One region of the Aquamicrobium lusatiense genome, then DNA from elsewhere that is predicted to be linked to it. Evidence: predicted binding sites of a transcription regulator. Region 1 holds the regulator's gene; the other holds the start of a gene.

Evidence for each region. Region 1 encodes LexA, which represses DNA repair genes until DNA is damaged. Its sites were predicted from a motif close to TGTTCNNNNTGTGTTCNG; they were not measured.
Region 2: recA (recombinase RecA) is a predicted target of LexA. The motif match lies at 1,730-1,747, and genes of this name have one in related genera.

What each region holds. Positions count from the first base shown of each region.
Region 1 is NZ_JACHEU010000001.1:2,456,333-2,459,745, forward strand. Features, by position in the region: gene HNR59_RS11785 (molybdopterin molybdotransferase MoeA) at 1-843, shown strand, start outside; gene lexA (transcriptional repressor LexA) at 955-1,674, shown strand; gene HNR59_RS11795 (ComEC/Rec2 family competence protein) at 2,024-3,413, opposite strand, start outside.
Region 2 is NZ_JACHEU010000001.1:1,982,038-1,985,450, reverse strand. Features, by position in the region: gene alaS (alanine--tRNA ligase) at 1-332, opposite strand, end outside; gene recA (recombinase RecA) at 594-1,670, opposite strand; gene HNR59_RS09440 (TfoX/Sxy family protein) at 1,889-2,227, opposite strand; gene sufA (Fe-S cluster assembly scaffold SufA) at 2,238-2,624, opposite strand; gene HNR59_RS09430 (SUF system Fe-S cluster assembly protein) at 2,761-3,168, opposite strand; gene HNR59_RS09425 (cysteine desulfurase) at 3,165-3,413, opposite strand, start outside.

The DNA of each region.
Region 1 (3,413 bases):
CGCCTGCGCGAGCCGACCGCTGCCGGTCGCAATGTGCGGCGCGCCGGACTGGATTTCACGACTGGCGACCTTCTCGTCGAAAAAGGCCATCTGATGCGTGCCAGCGCGCTTTCGCTTGCCGCTTCGGCCAATCACGCGCGCCTCAAGGTCGTCAAACGGCCTCTGGTCGCCATCATCGCCACCGGCGACGAATTGTGCCTGCCGGGAAGCGAACTGGGGCCGGGGCAGATCATTTCATCCAACAGCTATGGCATCGCAGCCGCGGCCCGCGCCGTGGGCGCCGATGTTCTCGATCTTGGCATCGCACCAGATCGCGAGGATGCAATCTCGGCGCTGGTGAAGCAGGCTGTTGCTGCCGGCGCGGACGTCATCGTCACATCTGGCGGAGCCTCCGTCGGCGATCACGATCTCGTTCACAAGGTTCTGACGCGCGAAGGCATGACGCTCGACTTCTGGCGGATCGCCATGCGGCCAGGAAAGCCGCTGATGTTCGGCAGAATGGACAACATCAGATGTCTGGGCCTGCCCGGAAATCCCGTGGCAAGCCTCGTCTGCTCGCAGCTTTTCCTGAAACCTCTGCTCGCCCGCCTTGGCGGCCGGACTTTCCATCAGGACATCAGGACAGCGACGCTCGGGGCACCGGTTTCAGCCAACGACCATCGGCAGGACTATGTTCGTGCCGCCATCGAGGAACGCGACGGCCAGCTGATTGCCACGCCCTTCGGTGTACAGGATTCCTCCATGCTGCGCACCATGGCCGCATCCGGGGGTCTCGTCATACGCGCCCCCTTCCAGCCAGCATCGGAAATCGGCGATCCCTGCCAGTTGATGATGATCGGTTGAAGCCGTCCCGGATCGTTCTGATTTTAAGCGGTTGCGGAACACAACTGGAACATATAGTGTTTGTTCCGGGTTTGTTTTCCGATTCTGGATTCGCCGCTGCCGGGGGAACCTATGCTGACGCGCAAGCAACATGAACTGCTTCTGTTTATCCATGAGCGTTTGAAGGAGAGTGGCATTCCGCCCTCTTTCGACGAAATGAAGGAAGCGCTGGACCTTGCCTCGAAGTCGGGCATCCATCGCCTGATCACCGCACTGGAAGAACGTGGGTTCATCCGTCGCCTGCCCAATCGTGCGCGTGCGCTGGAAGTGCTGCGCCTGCCCGATTCCATTGCCCCCGGCCTAAACAGCGCACGAAAATTTTCACCCAGCGTCATTCAGGGAAGCCTTGGGCAGCCGGCAAAGGATGTTCGCAAGCCGCAGGTCGCCAGCAATGACGATGACAGCGCTTCGGCGGTTTCCATCCCCGTGATGGGGCGGATCGCTGCGGGTGTTCCGATCGATGCGATCCAGCACAAGACACATTCCATTTCGGTGCCGCCGGAGATGCTGTCGGGCGGCGAGCATTATGCCCTCGAAGTTCGGGGCGATTCCATGATCGAGGCAGGCATTTTTGATGGCGATACCGTCATCATCCGCAACGGCGATACAGCCACCCCGGGCGATATAGTCGTGGCACTCGTTGACGAGGAAGAAGCAACCCTGAAGCGGTTCCGTCGCAAAGGCGCCTCCATCGCGCTTGAAGCCGCCAATCCGGCTTACGAAACCCGGATTTTCGGACCCGACCGCGTCAAGGTGCAAGGCAGGCTGGTCGGATTGATCCGCCGTTATTGATCCGGAAATGAAACGGAGCGAACCGGATTTTTGTTTTCGCTCTGTTCTGAAAAAACATTATCTATCAGGATATTAAAACAACATCTTGGGGAAATGATCGAAATATTTATGTCGCCATTTGAGCGCTCTTAAAACGCTGGAATCAATCTGTTGATCGCAGATAGTTGAAGAGCACTTTACGGCCTGTACGAACGGCGAGCAGATTTTATCTTCATAGGTGAGCCGCCAGTCGAGCGATCTGCCACGATGTTCGATTTCCCGCGTAACTGGGTCTGCATTTTACCCACCCGCGCAAGCAGACGTGCCTAGGGAGGTGCACACTGTTCAGGATGCGCCCTGTCTTTATCGCTTATTCGATCTTGTCCGAGGCCGAGAGAACAGGCGTTTCCGCAGGTGCTGAGGCAACTTTTCTCTCATAGGGCGGCAAGCCACGGGCTTCCCGCGAGTATCGGCGCTGGGTGTGCCATGGCCGATAATTCCCTTCAATTGCGAAGCGCACCTTTGGCTCTCCGATGATTGGCAATGAATTTCCGGCTGAAACAACAGCAGAAGCAGTGTCGATCTTTTCCAGATAGACTTCGGCACTTCCCTTTTGCGCCAGCTCCCGACGGGTCACCACAATTGCCTGAGATTTTCGGCATGGGCTACGCGTAACCGCGTCCTCGATCACGATGACTGTTGCATGGGCACATGCTTTGGCGGCCGTAGCTGCATCCGGAGCCTGCACGACAAGCAGGCCAGAGGGACTGCGCAACGCACATGTTTTCCCGGAGCATACAAACCCTGCTGCTGTACTTTCCTGCTTCGCAGAGGCGATAAAATCCTGCAGAAAAATACCTTCGTCCGGCTGCTTTACGCGGGTTGGCGGCAATACCATCTCAGAGTCCATCGCCCGGCTCCAGTTATCCATGGTGAAGGCATTCGGGCGGGGTCGGTTGACCGCAACCTGCCCGCCTTCCATGGCGACGGCAATCAGCCGGGCATCTTCTGAAATGAGAATGTCAGGCGTTCGGGCGGAACCCAGCGTGAGCAGGCTGCCTATGGCGAATGGCAGTGCAACAAGGCGCAGCCATGTTGTCGTCATCGTTGCAATCACCAGCGCAATCGTCGCCAGAAGCACTGCCTCGGGTGGAATCAGCCCGATCGCGTCGACTGGCGACATGTCCGCGATCTTTTCGGAAAGGAAAATCACTGCCGTCAGCCCCTTGCCCATGATCTGCAAGAGAGGGCCATCAAGCCCGAAAGGCATGGCGAGCGATGCAAAGACAGCAAAAGGCATGACAATGATCGAGACGACCGGCATCACCGCCAGATTGGCCAGCAGGCTGAGCGGTGCAACGCGCTGAAAGTGCCATGCCGCGTAGAGGGTCGTGGCAACACCGGCAACCACGGACGTCGCGGCAAGGCCAATCATCATGGTGACCAGAGCGCGGATCAGCGACCGAACGAGGCCTGACTTTTTGTAAACCCGCGCGACAGGGCGGCGCGCCTTGTAGTCCGACCATGCCGCATAGGCGCCGACGAGCGCCGCCGTTGCCGCGAACGACATCTGGAAGCTGGGCCCCACCACCTCATGGGGCGTGACCAGGATGACGATGATCGCCGAAATGGCGAGATTGCGCATTGTGAGCGCGCTTCGGTCGAACAGGACGGCCACCAGCATGACGGCCAGCATGATGAACGAGCGCACGGCAGCAACCACCATGCCGGAGATCAGCAGGTAGGCGAAAATCGCAAAA
Region 2 (3,413 bases), 470 kb from region 1:
CAGGCAAGCTCGATGGCGCGTTCCTTGAAATAGTCGCCAAAGGAAAAATTGCCGAGCATCTCAAAGAAGGTGTGATGGCGCGCGGTGTAGCCGACATTGTCGAGGTCATTGTGCTTGCCGCCGGCACGAACGCACTTCTGCGAGGTGGTCGCGCGGTTGTAGGGGCGTGTTTCCAGACCGGTGAACACGTTCTTGAACTGAACCATGCCGGCATTGGTGAACATCAGCGTCGGATCGTTGCGCGGTACCAGAGGGCTGGAGGCAACGACCTCGTGACCTTCCTTGCGGAAGTAGTCGAGGAAAGCCGACCGGATCTCGTTAACACCACTCATGAAAGATGCCTTTGTTCAGGAAAACGCCTGCGGCGCCAGTGCGGAAAACACAGCCTTTTAGCGGTCGGCCAGCACCCTGTCCAGAATGAGGAAAGATCGCCGGCGAAACCTCAGATGCCTCACCGCTGAGGCCTTGCTCAACCCTGATGCACTCTTTCAAAAAATGCTGCCCGCAACGAAAACCGCCAGCCTCCCCGAGACCGGCGTTTTTCACTTTAAGTTCATTCGGCCGAGGCCGGACAATCCGTGCCGATCAGCGCATCAGCCCTCGCCGGCCTCAGCCTCGAAGCCGCCGTCTTCCAGGAACTTCTCGGCAATCAGCCCGGCATTCTGGCGCAGCGCCAGTTCAATCTCCCGCGCCGTATCCGGATTGTCTCGCAGGAACTGCTTGGCGTTCTCACGCCCCTGCCCGAGACGCTGTGAATTATAGGAGAACCAAGCACCCGACTTTTCAACCACGCCGGCCTTGACACCGAGATCGATGAGCTCGCCGGTCTTGGACACACCCTCGCCATACATGATGTCGAACTCGATCACCTTGAAGGGCGGAGCCAGCTTGTTCTTGACCACCTTGACGCGGGTCTGGTTGCCGACCACCTCGTCGCGATCCTTGACCGAGCCGATACGGCGGATATCGAGACGTACCGACGCATAGAACTTGAGCGCATTGCCGCCCGTGGTCGTCTCAGGCGAACCGAACATGACGCCGATCTTCATGCGGATCTGGTTGATGAAGATGACCATGGTGTTGGAGCGCGAGATCGAAGCCGTCAGCTTGCGCAGCGCCTGGCTCATCAGGCGAGCCTGAAGACCAGGCAGCGAGTCGCCCATCTCGCCTTCGATTTCGGCGCGCGGCGTCAGGGCCGCCACCGAGTCCACCACCAGAACGTCGATCGCACCGGAGCGCACCAGCGTGTCGCAGATTTCCAGCGCCTGCTCGCCGGTGTCCGGCTGCGAGATCAGGAGGTTTTCAAGATCGACACCCAGCTTGCGGGCATAGACCGGGTCCAGCGCGTGCTCGGCATCGACAAAGGCGCAGATGCCGCCCTTCTTCTGTGCTTCCGCAACCGTATGGAGAGCCAGCGTCGTCTTGCCCGAGCTTTCAGGGCCATAGACCTCGATGATGCGCCCGCGCGGCAGACCGCCAACACCCAGCGCAATATCGAGACCGAGAGAACCGGTCGAAACCGTTTCTATCTCGACCACCTGCTCGTTTGCGCCAAGGCGCATGATCGAGCCCTTGCCGAAAGCCCGCTCGATCTGCGACAGCGCAGCGTCCAGAGCCTTTGATTTGTCCACCGAATTGTCCTCTACAAGCCGCAATGAATTCTGAGCCATGATACAGTACCTTTTGGTCGTCAATGACAGACGGACAATTCGCTGACCGCTCAGATTTTTGTACCCTCTTTGTTCCATTTTTGCAAGAGGGATTAACCAATTGTTTTATTTTGGAATTCTACAAAAGTTCCCATTTTGTCCATGATACCGGATCGGTTTAACGGGAATACGAACACCTGAAGAAAATTTCCGGCCGCCCGAATCGCCTCCGGTTCGTTTCAGCCTTCCCGCCGGGCTTCCTGAGCTGTCGCCCGTAAACCCGCATCATACGCCTTGCGCGCCCACGCCGCCATTTCTTCCGGATCGTCGAACGCGACATCGGGAGTGGTCCAGTAGGGCATGGCCACCTCCCTCCCCTTTCCGGCATAGGTCCATTGGCGCGCGCCCGCAGAAACAAAATCGGGAGCGCTTATCGCATCCGCCTTGAGCATCAGTTCGCCTTGCAGGACGATGGCGATGATGACGCCGCGATGGTAGATGCCCTTGCCGCCGAACAGGCGGCGGATGGTGACGGGACCAAGCCCTTCGAAAAGCTCTTCGATGCGCCCGTTGTCCATGGAGGGAAAATCAGGCCTCGGCTGTCGCCCGGGCCTCGGCCAGCGCCTTCAGGTCGGCTGGTTTCAGTTCCACCGATTCGCCGCAGCCGCAGGCGGAAGACTGATTGGGATTGCGGAACACGAAGCCCGTGCGCAGCGTGGTGACCTCGAAATCCATCTCGGTACCGAGCAGAAACAGTGCCGCTTCCGGCGCGACATACACATGTGCGCCCTGATGCTCGACGTGGTCGTCCTTCGGGTCAGGTTCAGTGACCAGATCGATGGTGTACTCCATGCCGGCGCAACCGCCCTTCTTCACGCCGAGCCGGATGCCGTGCGCACCATCACGCGCACCGATGATTTCGCGCACCCGTTCCGCCGCCTTGTCGGTCAGCTTCATGATGGAAAAACGTGCCATCTCAGTCTTCTCCATGCCATGCAGGTTAAAGGCCTGCCGGAATGATTTCATATCTCCCCCTGAAGATGGGGGAATTTGGAAGGCTCTGCAAGAGCGGCTCCTGCCAAGCAGTTGCGAGCAAGTGCGGCGTCGGTCCTCAGTACCAGCCGACGGCGATCTGGGCTTCCTCCGACATGCGGTCGGGCGTCCATGGCGGATCGAAGGTCATGTTGACCTCGACGCCGGAAACGCCTTCCACCGCACCCACAGCATTCTGCACCCAGCCCGGCATCTCGCCGGCCACCGGACAGCCCGGGGCGGTCAGCGTCATGTCGATCTTAACGGTGCGGTCGTCCTCGATGTCGATGCGGTAGACGAGGCCCAGCTCATAAATATCCGCCGGAATTTCCGGATCATAGACGGTCTTCAGCGCTGAAATGATGTCGTCGGTCAGGCGCGCCAGTTCTTCCTCGGGAATGGTCGAAACCGGCCCGGTTCCGACGGCTTCCTGCTCAGGCTGCCCTTCGGCTTCAACACGTGTGGTGGTGTCGTCCATATCCGTCATCCGAAAAATTTCCGCGCCTTTTCCAGCGCTTCGGCCAAAACGTCGATCTCGGCTCTGGTGTTGTACATGCCGAACGATGCCCTGCATGTGGAGGTGACGCCGAAGCGTTTCAACAGCGGCTGGGCGCAATGGGTGCCGGCCCGCACGGCAACGCCCTGACGGTCTATGACCATCGACACGTCATGCGCATGGATGCCCTGCAGCTCGAAGGACACGATGGCGCCCTTGCCCGGCGCATTGCCGAA